One region of the Shewanella woodyi ATCC 51908 genome, then DNA from elsewhere that is predicted to be linked to it. Evidence: riboswitches for the same ligand, from Rfam matches in the RefSeq annotation. Region 1 holds a riboswitch; the other holds the start of a gene.

Region 1 (9,765 bases):
CCGAGCTGACGAGGATCGCCATAACGGATATATTGTTTATCAGCCCAATCTTGATCGGGCTCATTACCAAAATAGAAGCCTCGTGTACCATATTTCTCATCAAACAGGTTGCGTCCCCAAAGATAAGCAGACCAAAGCTCTGTCTCATAACCCATACGAGCATTGAAGATGGTATAGGCTTCAGATGTAGACTCATTGCTGTCTGAGTAGTAAAACTCACTCTTACCGCTCGTGGTTAAATTTGCAAACCAGCCAGAATCGGTGCGATACGTCGCCCCAGCGCTATAGGTAAACTTAGGTGAGTGAGCCAGTTCTCGGCCACTTAAATCAACCGTGCCGCCATATTTGTCCTGATATGAATAGTCACCATATTCGGTTTCTAACCAGCCAAGGCTTGCATATAACTTCAAGTTATCTGTTGCATACCAAGTGCCATCCAGTTCAGCACCATAGTTACTTGAACTACCTGCATTTTCGGTATAGAGGTAAAAACGTTGACTATCTTCTACGGCTTGCTGAGATGCTGCAACTTGCTGATCTTGTCTATCCATATAGAAAACGGAGAAATTTGTATTGATGTCACCATCAAGCCAGATAGATTTCAACCCAATTTCATAGTTATAGAGAGTCTCAGAGTCATACTCAGTTTTATCCGCTAGTTGCTCAGGCAAAGCCATATTAAAGCCGCCTGCTTTATAGCCACGAGCAATCCTAATGTATGTCTCCTGTGTATTACTGAGCGTCTTACTCAAGGCAATATGACCGCCCCACATAGTCTCATCAGGATTAAAGCTTGAGCTTTTCATCTCCCCATCTACAAGGCGATCTTCATCATATTGCGCCTCTCGCTCTTCGACTCTCAATCCTGTTGAAAATGAATAGCCATTACCTAAATCTGAGTCTATTTGACCAAAAACTGCATAGTTTCTTGCATTAAAATCTGAAATAACATGCTCGTCAGCCCAGCCGTTATAAAAAGAGGTAACTTCATTATTTTCATCGAGATTCATACCATAAACGCCGAGCAACCAATCAGTGCTCCCAGCAAAAATACGCCCGGCTTCTGTGGAGCTGAGTCTAAACTCTTGGCTAACAGTGTTACGCTCTCCTCTCTTATCCCAAGTGTAATCATACTGACAAGGCTCGCCGCCACAATCTAAGCCAGCCCAATAATCTGGGTTGGCCCAGTCACCGTCATAATTATGGTGAGTTTGAGAGCTCGCATAGGAGGTCAAAGAGACTAAATCAAATGCATCAGCCCCTGTATAAGTGAATTTGAGCGAGCTGCCAGAGGTTCGCTGTTTGTCCACACCAGGCGCATCAGTTAACGTATCGAAACCATTATTATCTAAGGTCCAAGCATCATAACCGTTATCAAAATCAGCGTGCAGCAAGGTCAAATCTATCTCTAAATCATCAGTTGCGTACCAGCGCAATTTTGCACGGCCAGTAAATTCATCACGGGCATTGGTATCATCACGCCCAAGATAGAGGTTATCTTGATAACCGTTTTGCTTATGCTGTTGCAGTGACACTCGATACAGGAGTTTGCCAGAGTCTGTTAACGGACCAGAACTAAAGCCACTAAATGTCGTTAATGCATCATCGCCTACAGAGACTTCGGCTCCATGCTCAAACACATCAGTAGGATCATTACTCTTAAGGTAGATAAGTCCCGCAAGTGCATTCGCCCCATAACGTGTCCCTTGCGGCCCACGAAGCACCTCTACTTGCTGCAGGTCGTACATGCTCGATATCATGCCTAAACCCGACATATCAATATCATCAATAATATAACCGACTGAGGAGTTAGGCGCCCCTTGGTACTCCTCCTGCTCTCCAACACCACGTATTTGGAAGTATTTTGGTCTTGAGCTTCCTCCTGACCAGTTGAAGTTTGCGATGGAGTTTAGGATATCTTCGAAATGTTGAGCACCTTCATCTTCGATCTGCTGCTGATCGATAACGGTAATACTCGAAGGCATCTTCTCAAGCTCAGTGCCACGAAAATCGGAAGTGACTACAATCACTTCCATCTCATCACGCGTATCAGGTGTTTGATTTAGCTCAGATGCAACAGCGTAGCCAGATGCTAGCGTGCTCGATACAGCAAGCGCGACAGGTGAAATCTTTTTTAATATAGACAGTTTTGAAACAGACATTAGGACCCCAAATTATTATTTTGAGATCCGGCAATTGGAAAAGCGAGAAAGGATATTGTGTTTGATCTAGTTTAAACGATCAAAATTTGGCCCATTCCTACGCCGGTATAAGCCGGATCAGGTTCAAAGGGTTTGTCATAAGACATCTCAGATGCCGCATTATATGCAGCATCACCCCTTGGCGCCGGCGATTATACATCAATATTACTAACTATTGACAAACTTCTAGCATCAATCGTAATAAAAAATACCAACTCAATGTTGGTATTTTTTATTACGTAACTCCGAATAAGCTTTTAACTAGTTAGAAAAAGCCTTCCTCACATAAAGCTCATACCTAACAGCATCTGTATTTGGCGCAAGGCCTGACACCTGCATCTGCTGTTTACCATGGAGCTTTAATGATTTCCAGGCGCTGCCCTCATCATCTAAGGTATAACCGTTAATATCATACCAAGTAAACTTGTATTGAAGCCGCAGATCCGTTGCAACTTTACTGATGATTAATCCAGATCCCTGTAGGAACCCTCCCTGTTGACGGGACTTAAGTTGCTCAACACTGACCTCACCAGCAAAGGACCCATTGTCGACACGTACCTCTCCCGTGGAGCTTGCCATCACCCCAGCAGTATGAGGGGCACATGCAGTCATCATTAACCCTAACACTAATATAGTTATCAATTTCTTCATTGCACTTATCATCCTTAAAAGTAGAGGAACTCATACTGACAATATGAGTTTATCGCTTAATTAATCAATCAAAAAATGAGCCCTTGCTGTAGCAATCAGCTTTTTACGGTTCGTTTGCCAACAATTGATGCTCACATTGGCCACCCTGCGCCCCTGTCGGGTAATTTTACACTCAGCAAACGTGTCTTTATGATACCCAGCTCTTAAGTAATCAATCGAAAAATCAACTACCTTAGGCACCTTACTTGTGTGCATAAACACCATAAGCTGAACAATTGCCGACATCTCCATAAACCCAGCAATCACGCCACCGTGAATAGCTGGGAGGATAGGGTTACCTATATTGTCATCTTTTGCTGGCAGTCTGAAAACTAGCTCATCACCGAATCGCTCCACAGACATACCAATAAAATCGGTATAGGGAACATGGGATAAGAGGTGGCTAAAGTCATTCAGCTCGGTGGCTTTTTTTACTATCTCTTTTACATCGAGTTGAGGGGCTGTTGCGACAATCGGCTCCTGCACGCACTGCTCGCTGTCTGGTAACGCATCAGATAGAGAAGTGACCTCCTCGCCGATCAAAGCTTGACGAAACTCATCCCCAATCATCTCCGGACTGATACGCATAAAAGAACCGACTGCATGGGCAATGGGATCATCAATTGAATCTTGATAAGCAATCCCACGTGTAAACGCAACACTAGAAGATATTTTATAGCACTCAGCAAAGCCATAAACAGGCTTATTGGGATCGGCAGGTTTCATATAATCAACCCGCAGATCTAAGGTTGGAGAAAGCTCTAACGCCTGATATTTATCAAAGATAGAGCAAACCACTGCGCTGCCACTTGCCGTATCCATCAAGGTTGTGATCACTCCGCCGTGAATCACTCCCGTATCCGGATACCCCACTAATTCATGGGCATAGGGCAGCTCAATCAACACGTGATGTTCACTGGCCTCATGCACCCTAAGGTTTAGACGGCGGCACTGCGCTAGCTGATCAACAAAGCGTGTGGCAAGTTGAGTGAGCGGGAAAAAATCAGGATTAACCTTCATAGGGTAGCACTCACGCCTATTTCTTAGCTGCTAACATTCGGCCTAGAGGCCTACCGCCTACAAGATGCATATGAATATGATAAACCTCCTGTCCCCCATGTTTATTGCAATTCATAATAAGACGGTACCCATCCTCAGCTATTCCCTCCTCCTCCGCCAATTTAGCGGCAACGGTCATCATACGTCCCAGTGCTTTCTCATCTGATGCTTTGACATCATTCACTGTTGGAATAAGATGATTGGGAATGATAAGAATATGGCTCGGCGCCTGGGCATTAATATCACGAAATGCGGTGACTAATTCATCTTGGAATAAGATATCAGCAGGGATCTCTCGACGTATAATTTTACTGAAAATGGTTTCTTCGGCCACTTGCCTGTCCTCTCAATCATGGAATAGTAGGAGTATACCTGTAATTAATCACATTGTGAGTATCTGATAACTCATCTTGAAAAAGAAGACGCCGTTTATCCTAAAAAGTTACAAACATATCTATAAACTCTACCAAAATCATAGTCACGCAAACGACACGTCCCCCCACATTGATTAACAGTTACACAATTGTATATACATTAACATTGACAATAGAGTGTAAGAGCATAGAATCTTAGGCTAATAAAACATTTGAGATAGCAATATGCTAACGGATAAAGAGACTGCACTATTAAACGCGGCAACTGACCTGATAAAAGAGCATGGTATGATCGCTTTGAATATGTCTGATGTTCACAAAAAAGCCGGCTACTCAAGGGCCGCTCAATACCAATCTTTCAGCGATAAAAATTCTCTACTTGCTGCACTGTGTATGAGGGAGCTAGTTCAAAATACCTCAGCAGTTAACGAGCAAAGATACACAGAGATGACCAGTGATTTCACCGTCGTATTAAGACCCGTTGTTTATAACTACTTAAAACTTTCAGATAGACTAATGATAGATTCAGCATTCAACCATATGCTAGATGCCGTTCAATCTCTTCCAGATGTTGAGCAGTTTTCATTCCTGAAACAAGGTTTTAATTTTCTCAATCAAGAGCGAATTAACGCTGCGTAAACTAATCCCCTCTATATGAAGCCTTTTATTTACAATGAAAGGCTTCATATAGCTCCCTGCAACCATTAGGCCTTAACGATATACACAACACCCTCTTTTTCATAAACGTTACTGACTTCATTCCCTTCGCCTAACACAATAACTTGCTGACCCTTTTCAGTGACTACCTCCCCTGCCGCATTAAGCACAACTGCAATTCCCATCGCCGTTAACATAGGAGAGTGAAAAGAGTGATAATGTTTATGGTGCTTAGGTACCACGATCACAGGTGCTACAACTGGAGTACGGACAATACGTTTAGGTGCGACACGTTGACACTTCACCCCACCAGCACGCTCGCAACCTACAGTTGCAGCGCTCACTGTCATTGGTAATGAATACGCCACAACAGCTAGTAATGAGGAGGTATAAATGGTCAAAATAGTCTTCTTTATCATAGTCAACTCCAAAAACATCTAAATAGATTAGTAGCAAACACAGTAGCTACACACATGTATAACTACAGATTTAAACGCAACTATACACATGTGTAGTCATGATATCAAATTTGACTATGACCGATGAATCTACTCCCAACGAATCCGCCCTCCATTAAAAGAGGGTTAATCCATTGAGCAATGGTACAGATAAATCGTGGAATATGATGCTGAGAAGTGTAGATAGGACGCAGTTAATCACATTTGCCATAAAAACTTGGCAAATGTGAATAAATGGATAGAGTTGATTTAATGTTGCACTTCATGCAGGTGTGTCTGTGCCCACGCAATCGCTTGACCACGGCTCGATACACCTATCTTTCTAAAAGCACGGTAAAGGTGAGTCTTTATCGTACTTTCACTAACAAAAAGCTGATTAGCAATATCGACATTAGTACTGCCACTTAGCAGTGCTTGTAAAACCTCACGCTCTCTTATAGTTAAGCTCTCACTTCCCTCAACCTGCGATTGATTATCCTGTTTTTGCTCTGACAGCTCAGCAGGTATAACCGATTGTCCCCTCAAAATATTTCCCAAACCATGGCCAATCGCGTCAAGTGCTGCATCACAGAAAAATACGCCTGCAGTCACAGTCGGATGGATCAGGAAACGAGCATCAATTTGTCGAGGAAAATGAAGGAAGACAACTCTTGCCGATAGCTTTTTTTCAACAAAGCGCTGAATTTGGTAAGCTTTTTGAATATCCACAGTTGATAGATCTATGATAACTAAGGAGAAGTTACCACCAGACACTTCGAGCTCCGCTTTTTCTGGAGGAATTTTAAGTAGTTTTACTAAAAATTCTTGAGGCCAGCGTGTGTCCAATAGATCAGTGAGAAGATTAGAACGAGAAATAACTACCCAGTTTATAACTTTGAACATACTGCTGACTCCATGTCGACAAAACTAATGCGTCTTAAACTGCCCTAGAGCAACAACTTGTAAGTTATACCAAAAAATCTAGTAACCTACACATTATATTTTGTTGATGAACAAAAAAAGAAAAGAATGCCCCAAAAAAATTATCGTGTTGAACGTTAACTTTCATGTGCTATCAACAAGAAAATTTCATAGTCCTGATGAAATATCACTTGTATAAAATGCGTAGCAACTTTTCTTGCAAATAAACCCTGTATAAATTTTCACGGTCCTATATAACCATTATCTCAATATTATGATGGGGATAGATAACAACATCGTCAGCATAAAGTATTAAGCTTGTCATACAAAACTGCTATTTTTACCTTAGACCTAATACTTAACTACTAACCCCTCTGGAATACTCATTCTACCGACTTTGTTTAAGCCAAGTTAATTTAGCCTGATATAGACGTTGAGTGTTAGAAAGATATGTATATTCCAAAGCCGTTTTTAACGATTTTTCAGCAGCATAGGTTTTCCCCAAAGCATGCTGAGCACTGGCTAACTCTATATATGCTTGGTGATAATATGGACTATTTTCTAAAAACTTTTCCAGATAGATAATTGCACTAAAGTAATCTCCCTCCTTAAGCGAACTCCTACCAAGCAGGTACCAGTTATAGGGTGTTGGATCATCGAGAAAAAGTAAGGTTCTCTTTATCTCATTTGCAGAATCAACCTTTCCTTGAGAGGTCAGTAAATGGTGATAATTGCTCAAGAGAGTGATCTTAGATTTAGCCACCTCCATTCCATACAGATAAAACTCCTCAGCGGTCTTTTCATCACCCGCTCTTCGATGTACAACAGCCATCATATTAAGCAGAGGTGCATAATCAGGTGCATAGCTTGCTCCTTGCTTTAACAGTGCAAATGAAAGAGCCAGATCATTATCAAGTAAGGCATCAGCCGCTAAGTTTCGGTAATACATGGCAATAAATTGGCTTTCATCAATAAAAGCTCCACCTCTATCGTAACTATCAGGAAAATAGTCCATTATCGCGTAGTCTCTACCAGAGAGATAAAAACCTTTACTACTGCTTTTATCCTCCTCATAAAGAAACGTTCGCACATGATCTGATGTGACCGCCAAATTAGACCTGATCTCCTGAAGCATAGGCGCCGTATGCATAACTTGAAAAACTACACCGACATTGAGCTCTTTTGCTACAGCATAAGTCAGCAGAGCCAAGGTCATGCAGTTACCTCTCCCTGTCGCCATCGCTTCAGCAGCAGATAAATTTTTCCCTTCATAATTAAAGTTAACTAACTTTTTTGCGACGTATTGATGAGCCTGCTCATTTACCGGAAGTTGGGTAATGTCTTCTTTTTCAACAAATCGATATATATCTTCCACTTGAGATGACGTAAATTGTATTAAACTATCAAAACTAGGAATTGAGGTTGTATCTGAACTAAACAGCAGATCGTTGGTATTTGGGTAACTCGGTTTAGGAGGAGTTACGGCTCTATTACTGCAGCCTAAAAGTAAAATACAGCTCAACACCCAGATAATACAAACAGCGTTCACTCTCATAATAGACCCACTCCTTTGGCGACTTATCACTACATTCTCTATACAAAAATGTTTTCAGAGACTTTGAAAGTAGTAAAAACATTGACTAACCCTACATAAAAATTGCTACGAATAATAGCTGTTCAACTTAAATTAAAGTCTGCTAACTATTACTATTAATTAGAGAAAAAGTAGTAATAACAAAGTAGAAAGTGCAAAAAAAAGTGTTGTCGCCCTCCAAAATATCACTGGGTTTGTTTCCAAAAGTGGCAACTCAAACTCTCGCTTATCCTTTACAACTATGGGTTGTTGTAGCGCATAGATAAACTCTGAGGTATCACCATGTCGATGGTTTGGATCTAGACTCAAGGCCCTTTTCAAGGTTTGATCTATCCAGGTAGGAATTAAAGGATTCAGTTCATAGCAGGGAATGTAGATAAGGTCTTGATAATCAGCTTTTGTCCGGCATCTCGCTAGCCTTCCCTTAAAAGGCAACTCTCCTGTCAACATCTCAAATGCGATTACCGCCAATGAGAAAAGATCCCCACGGTTACTCACCCGATAACCCAGCACACTTTCAGGTGCTGAATAATCAGCTGTTCCCAAAACACTATCTCTTTGCAGCGGAGTCGTTATCTCTGCGACTCCTTTAATGTAACAGGAACCGAAGTCGATAATTTTAATCTGCCCTTCCTGAGTTAGAAGAATATTGTCAGGTTTAAGATCTTGATGGAGGGTCTCTTTACGATGAAAAGCCCGCACACCTGATTCTAACTGCTTTAACAACATCAACACCTCTTGAATTGAAGGGTTCGGGTTTCTGCTTATCCATACACTAAGGGGCATTCCATTGAGATGTTCTGTCACATAATAGAGAGCCGATTTTGGCTGGTCTCTATCGAGTAACTTGACTACATTTGGACTGTGGATCCTATGCCCAATCCAACTTTCAAGCATGAATCGCTCAATATAAGCCGCATCATCAAGGTAGTTAACAGAGGGGGTTTTAAGGCAAACCTGCCTCCCCTCTTGGTTAACCGCAAGGTAGACTTGGCTACGCTGACTCTGATGTAAAACTTGCTTAATCAGATAATTATCTAATTTCATCCCTACTGACAGTGGCGGTGGGAAAGGCTGGCTAGAGAGTTGCTGATAAACATCATTAATATCTTGAGAAGGCAAAGTCTCAATGCCAAGCAGCTGGCAACTGACGTTGTCTTCACTCCCCCTTTCAATCGCAAGCTCACACAGATGACGACAAAAAAGAGCCAAGTCAGCGAGCTCTGATCTGAAGTGCACCTCTCTAGCCTCTTGAGTTTCATTTAACCATAGACTCAAGACTTCACTCAGCTCACTATCGGTAAATAGATCATGGACGCCATCAGTGGTTAACAGGTAATAGTCCTGACTCTGAAGCGCTAACTGACGATAGTCCACATCCAGTTTCACATCTAACCCAAGAGCCCTAGCTAAATAACGCTTATTGGCATTCAGTACGCTAATATGATCACGGCTTATTCGCTCTAGCTCCCCATGTCGAAAACGATAAGCCCGTGAATCACCCACATGTAGTAGATGAGCACTACATGACTTAAAAATAAGTGCGGTGAAGGTGCTCACATAGCCTTTTCTCGCATCACGATAATCTTGCCCTAAGCCAAATAACCAGCGATTTAAGGCCGTTAACACTTGAGAGCTTGCACGCTTGACTCCCCAAGTATCTGGGGTTGAATAGTAATCTGAGATAAAGTTAGTCACACTGATATGACTGGCTTTTTCAGCGGCCTCAGCGGCACTCACTCCATCACAGATCACAGATACTGCTCCCTTGGTGGTAAGCATTAACCCATCGGGAATACGGATCCCTATCGCATCTTCATTTACTTGCTTCA
Region 2 (9,765 bases), 840 kb from region 1:
CCAGTCATCTAAACCAAGCAGTACACCTAAACCAATTTTATCGACACCTGCTCTAGCCACCCTTTCAGGAGTCTCGAGACGATACTCAAAATTTTGTTTATTTCCTCGTGTGTGGTGCTCGGCATAGGTTTGCGGGTTGTAAGTTTCCTGATAGATCATCACGGCATCGAGCCCAAGTCCTGCCAACTGGGAATATTCAGCCTCTTTGAGTGGTTGAACCTCCATCGCCACATAACTGAACTGACTTTTAACGCTTGGCAGAACTGAGCTAAAGTAATCAATGCCAACTTTAGTTTCATGTTCACCTGAAACCAGCAATATTGAGTCATAATCCATCGCTTTTACCACTCGCATCTCAGCATTTAACTCATCTAGACTCAAGGTCTTACGCTTAATGCGATTGCTCATGCTAAAGCCACAATAATCACACTCATTCGCACACAGGTTAGAGAGGTATAGCGGCAAATACATACCAATATTCGCCCCAAAACGTTGGCGAGTGAGACGTGCGGAGGTTTGCGCCATCTGTTCCAGATAAGGCTCTGCAGCTGGAGATAAAAGCGCCAGTAGGCTCTCTAAGGAACCTTCCGGATGCTGCAACGCCTGCTCAACATCTTTCCCCGTGCATGAGTAAAGTTTTAGAGATAACTTTTCACGTGATAGCCCTTGTAAATAACTAAGAAAGCTCATTTAAATGCCGTCGTTAATTTAAAGAATACTTGAGGCTTACTGATCATTTAAAAACCCCGTTAGTGGACTGGTATTGATAGCCTGCTGACTCACCTGCCCCAGCCCTGCAAGGTATGCAGCCCTGCCAGTCTGCACAGCCTGAGCGAAGCATTGCCCCATGGCTATTGGGTCGGCGCTACTTGCTATCGCTGTATTGACCAACACTGCATCAGCACCTAACTCCATCGCTCTGAGCGCTTGAGACGGTGCACCGATCCCCGCATCAACAATCACAGGAACATTCGCCTGCTCGATGATGATCTTAAGAAATGGCTCAGTAGCTAGCCCCTGATTAGAGCCAATAGGGCTCCCCAGAGGCATCACAGCCGCACACCCAACCTCCTCTAAACGTCGACACAACACAGGGTCGGCATGAATATAGGGCAGAACCACATACCCCTTTTCGCATAACTCCCTCGCCGCCTCTAATGTTTCAATAGGATCAGGCATTAAATATTTAGGATCAGGGTGTATCTCTAACTTAATCCAATTGGTATTAAGCACTTCTCGAGCAAGTTCAGCGACAAATATCGCCTCTTTTGCGTTTCTTGCGCCGGCAGTATTGGGCAAAAGCTTAACGCCACTATGTAAAAGAGGCGATAAGATATCATCACTGCCAGTTTTAAGATCTAGCCTTTTCATCGCCATGGTGACCAGTTCAGACTCAGAACCTCTAATCGCCGCTAACATCGTCTTAGAGGATGAAAACTTTCCCGTGCCTGTAAACAATCTTGAATGAAACTCATGTTCCGCTATTTTCAACATATTAGCCTCCTGCTACTACAGAGAAGATCTCTATTTTATCGCCTTCTTTACAGCATCTCTCCTGCCAAGCTGCTCTCGGAACGAGCACTGAGTTACACACCAGAGCCACAGATTTAATCTTTACCCCTTGACCATCAACGAGCGCCTTAAAACTTTGGCTACTTGAGATTGTTAAGGGCTCATCGTTTATATAGATATTCACGCTTTCCATCAGTTTTCCTCTAAGCAACGAGCGTTATACTGCCGCGTCTGAATATGGTTTCGACACACGGGACAAGCAGGGTCTTGACTAAGCTGTGCTTCATACCAAGAAAACTTGAGCCCATCAAATCTAAGCAGCTTCCCAAATGGCTTGCCCACTCCCAGCAGAATATTCATCGCCATAAGGCTCTGCATAGAAGCTAGCGTCCCTACCATAGGACCCAGTACTCCTGCTGTGCTGCAGTTTTGAGTGACTTGTGTGTCATGGGGAAACAGGCAGTGATAACAACCCGCCTCAGACGCTCTTTGCATATCAACCGCAAAGAGAAAACCACTGAAATGGCTTACGGATGCCGTGACCAATGGCGTATGAGTCTCAATGCAGGCTTGGTTTACAGTGTGCCGCGTTGGCAAGTTATCACTGCAATCGAGCACTAGGTTGACCCCTTCTATGTATCTGTTGATATTCTTAGTTGATAACCGCTGCGTGATGCTTTGAACCTCACATGTCGGCTTCCTTTGCATCAACTTCAAACTCGCGCATTTAGATTTATACTCACCGATATCATCATCATCAAAGAGAAGTTGTCTTGGCAAGTTGGAAACTTCAACCCGATCATCGTCAGCTAAAATAAGCTTTCCCACACCACAAGCTGCTAAATACTGAGCCGCAAGCTGACCTAAACCACCAACACCAACCAGTAACACCTTGGCACTTTTAAGAGCAAGCTGACCATGCTCACCCACTTCAGGTAACAAGACCTGTCTCGAGTAGCGCATAAAATCACTGTCACACAGTGGCATTACACACCTCCCACTTTTGAGCAAGCATCCTAAATGCACCAGCTGGATCTCCAGCTTGAGTGATCGCCCTCACCACAGCAATGTCATGAACTCTCGTGTGCTTTACCGCTTCAAGTTTCGACTCATCAATGCCACCTATGGCGACCAAAGGGTAATGAGAGCCTAGCAGCTCAACATATCGACTGAGTTTATTAAGACCCTGAGGTTTAGATGGCATCACCTTTGTAGTAGTCGGAAATATATGTCCTAGAGCGATATATGATGGAGCAATCTGATGAGCAAGTAGCAGTTCAAAATAACTATGACTCGACACACCTAACGCGATACCCGCACTCGCTATCTTGGTCAAATCTGCCGTGTAAAGATCTTCCTGCCCAAGGTGTACTCCATAAGCCCCATGCTTAAGTGCAAGTTGCCAATGATCGTTGATAAACAGCTTGGCTTTATAATCTCGACCTAACTGAATCGCCGAGCAGATCTGCTGTTCAATATCATCAGCCAATCCCTCTTTTATCCTGAGCTGAATGGTTTTAGCCCCCGTTTCAAGTAAGGAGTGTAATAACCTCAAATCAGCAACAACAGGGTAAAGACCCAAGCGCTCAACAATTGGCTTAAATTTGATTCTATCTGGCAGCGATGGGCCGGAGTCCAATGCAGAGATACTTGGGTAGAGTGTCAGATCTGATGGCCAAGAAGTACGAGCGAGCGTTCCAGCCCCACTTCCTGGTTGAAAACTCGCTGCGATCCCAGCTGTAACATAGGCTTTTGCTACCACGATCGCATCATGAAGCACATAACCTTGTCCCATCACACTGGCAATAGCTGAGCTTAAAGTGCAACCACTGCCATGGGTATTGTCACTGTTTATACGTGGACCAGATAGCAGAAAGGTTCTTCCTTGATGAAAAATAGAGCTTCCTTTCGCCTCTCTACAGACAAAAATATCTTGAGCACAATCCCTAAGCCAAGTAGGTCCGAGATCGCCTCCTTTTGCTAATACATGGCAGTTAAGTTGCTCTGATAATTGCTCAGCCGCCAATACACAATCAGCTTGATCGACTAAAAATGACTCTGCTTCACTCATTGCAGGATCAGGCTTAGCCTTTATCTCCACCAGCGCGGCTAGCTCGGTAATATTGGGCGTAATTAAGGTGAGTAAATTTTTAAATGGCGAAAAATCTAAACTTGAATTTAGATTATCGCCACAGGTAGCAAACATCACAGGGTCGAGGATCACACTAACCTCAACACCTGCTTGCTTACAGTACTCGGCTAACGTTTCCCTTAGCCAGCTCGCTAACATCAAAACCTGACTTTGATTTGCCAACAGCCCAATTTTTATCGCAACAGGTGGCAGATCATGTAGCAAGGTATCAAGCTGTGACTGAAACATTTGAGGGGAAACAGCCTCAACCAAATTAACGGCCACAGAAGATTGCGCAGTAACACAGGAGATGACACTACAAGAATGACATCCTAGATCGTTCATGGTTAATAAATCAGCTTGTATGCCTGCCCCGCCACCACTATCGGAGCCTGCAATCGTCCACACTACAGGCCTATTAACTGAAGAACTCAGTGTTGAGTTTGCCATCGATTAAGCCTCTGCGTCCGCGAGTTCTTCATCAACGACAGCCGTTTCATGGTAAAGCTCTGCGCCTTTAGCCTTGAACTCTGCAGACATTTGCGCCATTCCAGTTTCTATTTCTGAGGCACTTTTAGCCTGATAACTGGCATGAGATTGCAGCTCAACCTCTTGAGATGCGGCGTAATCACGTACCTCTTGGCTAATCTTCATAGAGCAGAATTTAGGCCCACACATGGAGCAGAAGTGAGCCACTTTTGCCGACTCTTGAGGCAGAGACTCATCGTGATAAGCGCGAGCTGTCTCAGGGTCGAGTCCTAAGTTATATTGATCTTCCCAGCGGAACTCAAACCTTGCCTTAGAGAGCGCGTTGTCACGGATCTGTGCCGTTGGATGCCCTTTAGCCACATCACCAGCATGAGCGGCAATTTTGTATGCGATAAGCCCTTGCTTAACATCTTCTTTATTGGGCAGACCAAGGTGTTCTTTGGGGGTAACATAACAGAGCATGGCGCAGCCGTACCATGCGATCATTGCCGCACCGATCCCCGATGTAAAATGATCATAGCCAGGCGCGATATCGGTGGTTTGTGGCCCTAAAGTGTAAAACGGCGCCTCATCACAGAGTGCTAGCTGCTTATCCATGTTCTCCTTGATTAAGTTCATCGGGATATGGCCAGGGCCTTCGATAATGGTTTGAACATCATACTCCCACGCTATTTTAACCAGCTCTCCTAAGGTCTCTAACTCACTAAACTGAGCCTCATCGTTGGCATCTGCGATAGAGCCTGGACGCATGCCATCACCCAATGAAAGCGAGACATCGTAGGCGGCGCACAGTTCACAGATCTCTGTGAAGTGTTCATAAAGGAAGTTTTCACTATGATGAGACAAACACCACTTAGCCATGATCGAGCCACCACGAGACACAATACCTGTCACCCGTTTTGCCGTCATGGGTACATAGCGAAGTAGAACCCCTGCGTGAATCGTAAAGTAATCAACGCCTTGCTCTGCCTGCTCAACCAAGGTATCTCTAAACACCTCCCAGCTAAGATCTTCAGCAACACCATTGACCTTCTCTAATGCTTGATAGATGGGTACGGTTCCTATCGGCACTGGAGAGTTACGTATTATCCACTCACGGGTTTCATGAATGTAGCGGCCAGTGGAGAGATCCATCACGGTATCTGCGCCCCAGCGGGTTGACCAAACCAGTTTCTCAACCTCCTCCTCAATGGATGAAGTCACGGCAGAGTTTCCGATATTGGCATTCACCTTTACCAAGAAGTTACGGCCAATGATCATAGGCTCAGCTTCAGGATGATTGATGTTCAAAGGAATAATTGCACGACCGCGGGCCACTTCTTGACGCACAAACTCAGGGGTGATCACTTGCTCGATAGAGGCACCAAAGCTTTCTCCTTTGGCTTTTTGCCTTAAAACTGGATCGGTGATCCCAGCCTGCTCCATATTTTCACGGATGGCGATGTACTCCATCTCAGGAGTGATAATTCCATTCCTTGCATAGTGGAGTTGAGTCACACGCTTGCCTGATTGAGCTCTGCGTGGAGGAAGCAGTGAATCAAACCTGAGATGATCCAAGCCATCATCAGCTAAACGTTGCTGGGTAAAGCCTGAGCTAACACCAGCAAGTTGCTCTGTGTCAGCTCGCTCCTCAATCCAGCTTTGTCTAAATTTATTCAAGCCTGCGCGTACATTTATCTCTGCATCAGGATCCGAATATGGCCCTGCACAATCATAAACTTTTAAAGGTGGGTTAGACTCAAGAATGGGATCGGCTTCGGTGCCGCCGACTAAAGTATCGGATTGCAAAATTTGACGCATACCAACACGCAGGTCTTCGCGACTCCCAGTCAGATAAACCTTCTCTGAATTAGGGTGTTGAAGTGGTGTTAAAGTATCAATAAATTGTTGAGCTTGAGCTCGGGTTTGACGACGATTTGACATAAGCAATCTCACTTAAAAAAAGAAATGAAGTTGCTTGCCAGGAGATGTTGAATAGCAGGTACATCAACAAAAAATGAAGATGCATCAGATAAAATAATAGATCGAATGATGATTTAATGGCTCATATCACATTCGAATTAATTGTTTTTATCATGCTTGTTTCCTTCGCGGGTATTAACCCGATCAGGTTCAACGGATCCCGAATTAACGGTCTCAGCCTTTAGGCACTCCGACAAGATGCCAAAGAGTATAAACGTAAAACTGTTAGCTAAACAAGCCAATAAAACCAAACAAAATGATTCATCGGTGAAAACTTTTAATCAAAACTAACCTATTGATAAAAATTAATTAAAATATATAAATTCAGAATTGAATTTAACTCTATACATTTAGAGTGAAAATATTTCATAAAAAGATTAGCGTTTTATTCCCATCTTTTCTGCCTGCTTGGCAATCGCTTTTTGCAGATCTGACACCAATGACTTCCCATCACATCGAAATGGATAACCTAAATTCTCTGCATGGGGGTTAAGTGGGTTTGGAGTTTTAACTATCCGGTAACAGGTAGAACCTTGTTTGACGATTCGATTGGGATCCAACTCACTGTCTAAGGTTTTTGTCTCTTCCCAAATATTATGCTCAGGAAGTGACAAGATGATCATATCGCCATCCATCTCACTTAACGAACGTTTTCTGGTGTATCTATCTGACTGCGATATCACAAGCTCATCAAGCGCTTGCTCTCTCTGGCGCTGAAAATAGCTGCGGGTTGATTGACTTAAACTTCCCGCGGGTTTCGCACTTACCATGTCGTTACTATTATCAGTCTCTTTACCTGCGACAACATCTAGTTGCTTATTCTGTTGTGCTTTAACGCTAACCTCCTCCTGATCTTTGCTGATTTGAGGGAGGTCACTCTCTTTGACTAGAGATTTATCTAGTGGATCAGGGCTAACATTTTCGTTCTCTTTCACGGTATCTTTAATAGTCTCCACAACCTCTTTTATCACTTTAGGTTCAATTTTAGGCTCATAATAGATATAGGCGTTCAGTTTAGGCGCTTGATGCTCGGGAAGCTTTAACGTCTGTGGTTGCCAAACATGATGCAACATACCAATCAACACAAAATGGCCAATAAAAACGAGGAGTAATACAAGAGTTAGTTGTCTATAGTGGGGCATAAATTGAGAGGCCTGTAGCTGACCAATCTCTGTATCCCTAACACTTATACCACTAGTACTAAAGCTAGTAGCTGAAGATTGCTCCTCTTCAGAACTTGCCCCCACTAGTCTGTCATCGATTAAGTGAAACAACTCATCCTCAGTTGAACCTTGACGTTTAGCTGTAAAAGGCAACAGATGAGTCTCATCTACAGAGTTCAAATCACTCTTAATTGAGTTCTTCGTTAAGTTCTTGATGATGTCATCTTGGGGAGTTTGGTCGTTTACCAAGTGTTTATTGTGTTGATTACTTTCCATCTCTTGTTATATCAATTCCATTTATATCAAGGCGATTTATATCGAGCTTATTGACACCTATCTCAACCCGATAAACAGTGAACATATCTCTATACCAATTGCTATTAAGATAAAGATATGGATATAAAGTTCCTTCAACCTTGAATTGAATAATTTTCCTTTGCTTAGTCAACTCACATAAAAAGGATAAAGGTGAAAACTTCATTCATATAAATAAAAATAAGCTTACACGTGTACGCTCAATGCTAGTGTTAGCTAGTTATTGCTGTTAGACTCGTTAAAAAGGTCTAACCAGAAGTTGATTTACTCTATGTCATCACAGGAAATATGCCATCAAGCCCCTGCTGAGCAAGTGCTTAATTCAAGTGGCTATACGCTTCATGAAGAGCTAGCAAACAGCGTCAGCCATGCCCTAGGGATTATCGCAGGTATCATTGGGCTTATTTTCTCTGTTATCAAAGGACAAGACACGCTAACTTCTGTGCAGATGCTAGGTGTTGTGATCTACTGTAGCAGTATTATTTTACTCTTTTCTTGCTCGACGGCATACCACAGCGTCTCAAACCCAAAGTGGAAACATAGGCTGAAAATAGCCGATCATTGCGCTATCTATTTCCTTATTGCTGGAACCTATACACCATTAATGTTAATCGCACTTAAAGGTGAGCAAGCCACTGTTATTTTAATTGCGATCTGGTCTTTGGCTGTGGCGGGAGTGTTATTTAAAACCCTGTTTATTCATCGTTTTAAAAAATTCAGTGTGATGCTTTACCTCGCCATGGGTTGGCTATGCGTCACCGTAATGAGTGATATGATAGCGGCAATGTCGCCATTAGGGTTTCAACTTCTATTAGCTGGCGGTCTTTTTTACAGCCTAGGGGTGGTGTTTTATGTGGGTAAACGGATCCCCTATAATCATGCTATTTGGCATCTATTTGTACTCGCGGGCGCCATCAGTCACTTCCTCTGTGTCTACCTCACCTTGCTTTAAAGCTGTATTATCTTTGATTTAATGCGATATAGGCAGCTTCCAACTCCAATGCTTCTTCAGTCATCTTGGCTGAATGACACAGTTGGATAATACACTCTAAGGTGCATAATCCTCCAGGGATCTGATTGCGCCTCAAGTTAAACTGAGAGTCTCCTCCCTGTGTTAATGCATATTTGCTCGCAGTGGCAAGATAGGGACTCTGCCTTATCATCTTTCTCGCCTCTTGCCAGGTTGCATCTAAAATAATGATAGTTTCAGGTATCTCATTCAAATACAGGCTTAACTCCTCCATTGGGGTTTGAAGCATTGAATCACCGGTCTCTTTGGACAAAACAGGTTTTGGAAAAAGCACTGCCGCCTTGTTACTAGATAGTAGATGTACTATCCCATCATCCGCTTCAACTCTTGACCAGATCACGCGTGAGCACCAGTGTGGAAATAACTCTAGCGCTTTGCCCCCTGTATTGGTTAAACGCGTAACCTCTCTCTCATGGGTTAACAAAATAACCTTCATCTATCTAGGTCCAACATTAAATATATTCCTCTTCGCACTCTCTACTAGCAGATAAGCTATGACCCAGTTATAATTGCGAACAATTATCATTACATGGCGCTTTAAGTAAGCCATCTACTATGCTTCTACCAATATCAGGCCTTTTTTCACATCTGCAGTTTAAATTATTCAGCTATTTTGCCATCTCACTTTTAGCTATTTTACTGATAGCAACCGCCATTGAAAGCTTGGTATTAAATAAATTGCTCACTTTACCTTCAACCACACAGGAGCAGCTCACAGAACTTGCCAGTGAAGCAAAAGTTTTTATTAGAAACAGCGATATAGAGGGGTTAACTCAATGGGAAAAACAGCAGGTATTCACGCTTTTTATTCTCAATAACGATCTTCAAGCGCTCACTAAGCGAGAGATGCATCCTCATTTTGTTTTTAAGCTTAAGTATTTAAAGCAGCTTAAACAACCGATGGGGGATCGTGTTCAAAAGCCCTTAATCGCTGTTCCTTTGGGTAAGCACCTTATCAATAATAAAAGGCAAGAGTTAACGTTAGTGGTGCAGCTCAATGCTGCACTTCATCCAGCACAACAGCTAAGTAGTAGCTTATGGGTAATCCGCACACTTGTCGGTTTTGCTGTACTCGTGATGTTTAGCTCCATCCTAAGCAAATACTTAATCACTCCGCTCACACACCTGCAAGCTGGCACACAAGCATTAGCAAGTGGAGATCT

What was found. Region 1 has a riboswitch for thiamine pyrophosphate ahead of SWOO_RS09680 (TonB-dependent receptor). Riboswitches for the same ligand answer to the same signal wherever they lie in the genome.
Region 2: it holds a riboswitch for thiamine pyrophosphate, as region 1 does, so the genes downstream of both, thiC (phosphomethylpyrimidine synthase ThiC) here and SWOO_RS09680 (TonB-dependent receptor) in region 1, are expected to answer to the same signal.

Annotation. Positions count from the first base shown of each region.
Region 1 is NC_010506.1:2,320,658-2,330,422, reverse strand. It holds gene SWOO_RS09680 (TonB-dependent receptor) at 1-2,162, opposite strand, end outside; TPP riboswitch at 2,240-2,351, opposite strand; gene SWOO_RS09675 (YcfL family protein) at 2,463-2,852, opposite strand; gene SWOO_RS26500 (PaaI family thioesterase) at 2,913-3,911, opposite strand; gene hinT (purine nucleoside phosphoramidase) at 3,928-4,284, opposite strand; gene SWOO_RS09655 (TetR/AcrR family transcriptional regulator) at 4,550-4,963, shown strand; gene SWOO_RS09650 (hypothetical protein) at 5,029-5,400, opposite strand; gene SWOO_RS09645 (response regulator transcription factor) at 5,689-6,321, opposite strand; gene SWOO_RS09640 (tetratricopeptide repeat protein) at 6,728-7,894, opposite strand; gene SWOO_RS09635 (bifunctional protein-serine/threonine kinase/phosphatase) at 8,054-9,765, opposite strand, start outside.
Region 2 is NC_010506.1:3,164,544-3,174,308, forward strand. It holds gene thiH (2-iminoacetate synthase ThiH) at 1-690, opposite strand, end outside; gene SWOO_RS13335 (thiazole synthase) at 727-1,494, opposite strand; gene thiS (sulfur carrier protein ThiS) at 1,496-1,705, opposite strand; gene SWOO_RS13345 (HesA/MoeB/ThiF family protein) at 1,705-2,499, opposite strand; gene thiE (thiamine phosphate synthase) at 2,486-4,093, opposite strand; gene thiC (phosphomethylpyrimidine synthase ThiC) at 4,097-6,055, opposite strand; TPP riboswitch at 6,199-6,297, opposite strand; gene SWOO_RS13360 (hypothetical protein) at 6,472-7,533, opposite strand; gene trhA (PAQR family membrane homeostasis protein TrhA) at 7,844-8,524, shown strand; gene SWOO_RS13375 (DTW domain-containing protein) at 8,532-9,038, opposite strand; gene SWOO_RS13380 (HAMP domain-containing sensor histidine kinase) at 9,158-9,765, shown strand, end outside.